Regions from separate parts of the Alicyclobacillus sp. SO9 genome, predicted to be linked through region 1. Evidence: riboswitches for the same ligand, from Rfam matches in the RefSeq annotation. Region 1 holds a riboswitch; the other holds the start of a gene.
The links. Region 1 has a riboswitch for cyclic di-GMP ahead of GI364_RS04845 (putative bifunctional diguanylate cyclase/phosphodiesterase). Riboswitches for the same ligand answer to the same signal wherever they lie in the genome.

Region 1 (3,357 bases):
CATGTTGCGTCACGCCATGACAATCCTTCAACAAATGAACGGTCAATTTTAAGACTGTCGATTTCAAAGCTGTTCAACAGTGAAAGCGATGAGTATCCAGTTCCAAAATCGTCGAATATGATTTTCACTCCCATTCGCGCCAAATACCGAATGTTTTTGGCAGCAACTTCGATATTCGTCATAAACGCCGTCTCTGTTATCTCTAACTCCAGCAACTGCGGTTGGACCCTATATCGTTGGAGTGCTTCTCCGACAAAGTCTGCGAAAGCAGGCTGTACAAACTGATGAGCCGAGACATTTACCGCAATGGGAACATCCCTGGCACCTTGAATGTCCCAATCTTGCAACTGTTTTAGCACCGTTTCCAGAACCCATTGACCAATAACATCAATGAGCCCCATATCTTCGGCAACCTTTACGAAATCGTCTGGCGAAACCATCCCTCGAGTTGGATGAAACCAGCGCAAGAGTGCTTCTGCCCCTGTAATTCGGTAGCTGCCAAGGTCGACTTTGGGTTGATATTCAATCACAAACTCCTCGTGCTCAAAAGCGTGTCGAATGTCATGTTCGAGTATCAGCCGGTCTTCAAACTTGTCATTCATTCTCAATGCATAAATGCTGATGGCGTTACGACCCTTTGCTTTCGCATCATACATCGCTGAATCCGCATTCTTTAAAAGGTCTTTAAGAGTCAGTCCATGTTTCGGATACAAAGCGATGCCAACGCTAATGGTAAGGCTGAACTCGTGCTCTCCCACGGCGACAGTTTCTTGCACAGACTGAAGAATTTCTTCACCGAGTAGCCACAGTTCTTCTCTGCTGCAGTCGTCGCACACCACAATAGTAAACTCGTCTCCTCCTGTCCGACTCACCACGTCGTCCGCTCCTACACACTCTATCAGGCGATTCGCAATCACTTTAATGATTTGGTCGCCTACGTCATGACCAAACGTATCGTTAATCCATTTAAAACGATCAATATCGAGCATCATCACGGCACACAGTTTGTCAGGAGTTGACGACACGAGGCTCGTAAAGGTGTCTTCAACTACGCGACGGTTTGGGAGATTTGTAAGGGGATCACGGTAAGCCAATCGGCTAATTTCTTCCGCTGCCAACCACTGCCGTATTGCAAGTTCAGCCAATTGACTGTACGTGTCGTAGAGGTCAATTTCAGTTTGCGTTGGTGGACTGGCAAAAACATTGTGAATATCAATGTTGCCTATGGTTGCGCCGGAAGAGGAAAGGAGACTTTTGGACCACAAATTATTGTTTATACGATTGCGCGATCCAACGTAAAAGTGATGATTCCCCGATTCCACAAAAATTCTGCATCGGCGGTGCGGGCTTTTTGATTCAATCTGGGAAACAATCTCAGTCAACGTTTCTCTCACTTCAGTACCCTGAGCAATCAGGTTGAGAACTGCATTTTGACCTCTCAGCAAGTCTTCCGCATATCGAGTGGCTTGTTCTGCCCTTTTCCTTTCCGTAATATCTCGAATAAAGAGCTGTACAGCCGGATGTCCGTCATACCGGATACCCACACCCATTCCCTCAACCGTCAAAATGCGGCCTTGAAAGGAAATGACGTGTTCCATCAACTCAATTGTATTTCCTTCTTTCGCCATGGCATGATCCGATCGGTAAATCAGTTGCTCCCGTTCGTTTGGATCAACGAGATCGAAAATAGAGTATCCCAGCAAATCACGAGCTTCAGGTACACCCAGCAGTGTTACGGCAGCGGGATTCGCATAGATAATCTCTCCATTAACATGTACAACAATGGCCTGGGGAGAAAGTTCCACCAAGTTCCGATACCAGTCTTCAGACTGGTATAGTCTTGCCTCACGGTGCTCGCTGCCTTCTCTCATCCGCTTCACCCTTATACCCTTCATCTGAAAAAAAGTCCTAACAAAATGCAAATGGACGGTGCAGTCGGTTGCGCCGTCGATTTAATAAAGCAATTTATTCAAATCGGCAACCAAGCAGTCATAGACCAAGGCGGATCCTTAGACTTTGGCTTTGCGCCCCAACATTTCTAATTGGTTTGCCTTTTCCAATTTTTCGTATCATCTATAAATCATAGTATAACCTAAAAGAAGCCGACGCGATATTAAAGTATCACATCGGCTTCTTTAAGATACTTTTTGTATATGCGCAAACAATAGTAGATTGTCCATATTCCCGCACTCATTCCTTGTAGCTTTTCGCATATTCTGTCAATTTCTTTTGAATGGCTCCAAAAATCGTGCTTTCAGGGCAGGGTGACGTACCGGCAGTATATCCTGTCAGGAGTTCGATGCCTTCTCTCACGTTTTTCACAGGCCAAATATGAAAGGAGCCGTTTCGAAGCGCAGCAGCCACTTCAGGAGAGAGAAACAAGTTTGCTACGTTTTGTTGGGGTATCATCACACCTTGATTGCCAGTCAATCCTTGTGCCTCGCAAACGTAAAAGAATCCCTCAATCTTATCGTTCACCCCCCCAATGGGCTGAATGTCCCCGAATTGGTCCACGGACCCGGTAACAGCAATCCCTTGATTAATCGGCACATTGGCTAATGAGGACAACAGTGCATAGAGTTCGGTGCTAGACGCGCTGTCTCCGTCAATCATGGAATATGTCTGTTCAAAGACAAGTGTCGCCGATATGGACAGGGGATACTCCTGGGCAAATTCTCCGGATAGATACCCGCTTAAGATAAGCAAACCCTTATCGTGAATGTGCCCGCTCATGGCCGTTTCCCGCTCTACATTCACTACTCCACGCTTACCAATTGACGTGCGGGCCGTGATTCGATGGGGCTGTCCAAACAAGAAGTCACCAGCGTCGAGAATAGCCAGTCCATTAATCTGTCCAACCCTTTCTCCTGATGTGGCCACTTTAATAGTGCCGTTCAACAACAACTCCAATACTTTTTCTCGAATCAGATCTGACCTCTTTCTTTTTTCCGAAATAGCAGTTTCAATATGACTGGCCCCTACTATTTGTTTCTGCGCCTCTACAGCGTGATAGTTAGCCTCCGTGAGTACTTCTATGACAGGATTAAATCGGGTTGACAACTTATGTTGATTTCCCGCTTGTCGTGAACTAAAGTCAACAATTTTCGCTACCGCCTCAGCCGAGAAGGGTAAGAGTCGATTACTGCGGGCGTAGGTAGCGACAAAGTTAGCGTACATTAATATACTCTCAGGTGTCCTCTCCATTTGGGAGTCAAATTCTACCTTCACCTTAAAGAGTTTGTGGAACGCGTCGTCTCGGGTATGCAGAAGATGATACATCTCAGGCGTTCCCAGTAGTATGACTTTGACGTTCAGAGGAACAGGTTCAGGACGTAATCCGGACTGTGACATCCAAAG
Region 2 (3,357 bases), 140 kb from region 1:
TCCGGATGATTCCATCTCACCAGGGCTTCGACACCTGTCACTTTATTTGTTCTTAGATTGATGCGGGGCTGATAATGCAAGAGCAAACCGTCATTTTGAAGGGCGTTATTCAAGCCTTTTACAGTCGCCGATCGTGTCTCAATTGCAGTGTCCATAGAAGTATCAAAGACTGTACATTGCCGCTTCCCTTTTCCTTTTGCCACAAGCATCGCGGTCTCTGCATTTCTTAACAACTCAACTAACGTGCTACCGTGCGTAGGATAGATCACTGCTCCCATACTGATAGTCGTTTTCGTTTCCCGACCATCAATAGAAATAGGACGAGAAAAGGTGTCTTGGAGTTTCTTACTGACGATCTTTAGTTCTCCCGTTCCCTGTATCGTGGGCACAAGTACCGCAAAAGCGTCGCCACCGATTCGAGCAATCATGCCAAGCCCCTTCAATGTTTCTTCCACCCGTTCAAGAGCAATTTTAAGATATTCATCCGCATAGGTATGACCCAATTGTCGATTTACTTTCTGAAAATCATCCATATCCAGGACAATGAGTCCAATTTCACTCCCGTTCTTCTGTGCACTGTCCCAAACGGTATTGAAAGTTTTTGCAAAGAGCATTCGATTAGCGACCCCTGTTAAGGGATCGTGATACAGAAAGCGAGTGATTTCTCGCCGGTCGTTTTCCTTTACGATTGCTACGTTGGCTAGATAAGCAAACGTCCCCATTATACGTAGATCATGCTGACTTGGGGGTTCAGGAGAGCGAGAGTAAATGTCTATCGTTCCGATGACGGTTTCATTTTGGTCAACAATCGGCTTGCACCAGCACATTCGAATATTCGAAGCACGGGCACTCTCCTGAAACTCTACCCACCTACTGTCGGTCAAGACATCTGCAACAATGACCGTTTCATTGTTATAGGCGGCAGCCGTCATTGGATTACACCAAGACCCTAACTCGATACCGTTCAGATTATTAACGAATTCCTTGGGCAAACGTGAACCAGCCCAGCACTGCAAAGTTTGCTGTTCCTTGTCCACCAGTGAAATAGAACAGAGTTTCCCTGGGAGTATATTCTCTACTACTGCTGTGATTTCTTCAAGGATATGGGTTAGGGGTTTCTGGAGTGCAATCATTTCGGAAATTCGAGATTGCCCGCGTATCTGTGTCAAACCTTGCTTTCGCTCGGAAATATCTTTTACAATGCCGTATGCTCCTACAACCGTTCCGTCCTCAATGACCGGCAAACCAATTAAACTCACTGGAATGTGATGTCCATCTTTATGGAGGACCTCTATTTCGGTGTCAACTGTGTCACCCTTCATCACGCGCGAAAAATGAATATCCATATCAGAGTGATATTCCGGAACTACAAAGCGGTAGAATGATTGACCCGTGATCTCGTAATATGTCTGCCCTATGAGAACTTCACAGGCCACATTACATGACAAAAGTCGACTGTCAGGAGCCACGGATACTACAGCATCCGGATGATTATCAAAGAGAGCACGATGCCATCTCTCAGTCACCGACAACTCTTTTTCGGCTTCCGTTCTCCTTGTAACATCTCTCGCCATGGCGACAATTTGAGACACCTGTTCATTCACATCGACTAGGGGAATCCAAATCACCTCAACCGATAACGGGGTACCGCTTGCACGAAGATATTGACACTCTACTTTGGTGGACTGCTTATGTTCAATCATCTCCACGAACTGGCTTTGCACTCTATCCTGATCCCAAGGATGAATTTGAGTCCATAACGAGTGTCCAATGTACTTCTTGGGATCAATGCCTAATAAACGTTTATGAGACGGAGAAGCGTACAACACAAGGCCGTTCTTGTCAACGATAGCGAACAAGTCTGACATATTCTCTGTCATCCAACGATATTTTTCCCCATTCTCGGACTGAGTCAGAGTTTGAAAATGAGCAACTGGCTGACATATCAGGTACGACATTACCTGAGTTAGTCCCTATAGTTTTGCGTCAGTACCTTCCGATACTTTTGCCGTTTATCAATTTGGCGCAACTTGTTACAATTTGACGATAATTGTAACAGAATATCAGCGGACTTCAATCAAAGCTTCCTCAATGTAGTAATTAGGATCAAGTAGCCACACCGGATTATATTGAACTTTCAATGTCATATTAAGAAAATCCCAATAATCAGATTCGCTACACAGGACTGCCGGTTTTGTCACTTGGACTCCATTGACATTGCATCTATAACTGATTGAGTGTATTTGAAAATTGTGGTAGATTGAATAAAGATCAAAAAGAAAAGGTAAACCAGCCGAAAGGTTGGGACACAAAATCACGGGGCTACCGCTATTTAGCCATGCTGGCCGGATTGCCGTTATAGAGATACAGAAGATATAGTGGCACATCCGGATGATGACGGATGTGTTTTTTGATAGGGGGACATAAGGGTGCAACAACTCAAAGATTTAATTGAACAATCACGGCACTGGGCCTCAGTGGAGCGTGGTACAATCCTCTTTTCACAGGTCGCACTGCTTCTACACGACGACTTTGGGCTGGATGCGGGAATGATGATCTATCGCAAGAAATTCATTCCCGAGGAAGAGGACCCTCATGTCAAAGTTTATTCTCCCTGGGGAATAGATTACACTGCAGAGGAATTGACACAATTCATATCCAACGGCAAATGGTTTTCAGGGAGTTCCTATAACATTTCTCAAAGGTGGTTCCACGTGTCAGAAGGTCCTCCCGTCTGGAGAAAGGTATGGGAAGAGGCTGGCGTTGAATATGTTAGCGCGTGGCCACTAACTGTAAAAGAGGAACCGGTAGGAGCCATCGTTCTTGGAATGTGCAGAATGCCCAGTTCTGAAGAAACTGACCTTGTATCTGCTTGTTCTACATATGTATCTCTTGTTCTTGAGATGTTGACCCTAAGACGAATCGCTGAGCACGCCAGTCGTCACGACAGTCTGACTGAGATTCTCAATCGTAGAGGTTTTACTGAAAAATTCAAACAGTTGGTGAATAGAAATGTTGCTAATCTTGTCGTTGGAGTCCTCGACGTAGATTATTTCAAGAAGATCAATGATACTCACGGGCATATTGCTGGGGACTCCGTGCTACAAGATGTGGCGCAATTACTGAAAACATCCGTTGGCAGCCAAGGTATCTGTGCTCGATTCGGAGGAGATGAATTTGTCTTCGCCTTGGAAACGGAGCCTTTAGACACTAGAGAAGTGACCAATAAAGTTATTGAGTGGTTTAAGGACAAAGCGTACACCGTCAGCGTTGGATGCGCAAAGTTAGGAATAGACGGGCGTGATTGGGATTCCTGTTTTCGATGCGCCGACAAGCGCCTTTATGAAAGTAAAATAC

Region 2: linked by a shared signal. The riboswitch ahead of GI364_RS04225 (bifunctional diguanylate cyclase/phosphodiesterase) and the one ahead of GI364_RS04845 (putative bifunctional diguanylate cyclase/phosphodiesterase) in region 1 are both predicted to bind cyclic di-GMP.

What each region holds. Positions count from the first base shown of each region.
Region 1 covers NZ_CP066339.1:1,082,936-1,086,292, reverse strand. The annotation lists gene GI364_RS04845 (putative bifunctional diguanylate cyclase/phosphodiesterase) at 1-1,871, opposite strand, end outside; cyclic di-GMP riboswitch class I at 1,974-2,062, opposite strand; gene GI364_RS04840 (Lon protease family protein) at 2,191-3,357, opposite strand, start outside.
Region 2 covers NZ_CP066339.1:942,289-945,645, reverse strand. The annotation lists gene GI364_RS04225 (bifunctional diguanylate cyclase/phosphodiesterase) at 1-1,958, opposite strand, end outside; cyclic di-GMP riboswitch class I at 1,926-2,020, opposite strand; cyclic di-GMP riboswitch class I at 2,274-2,358, shown strand; gene GI364_RS04220 (GGDEF domain-containing protein) at 2,430-3,357, shown strand, end outside.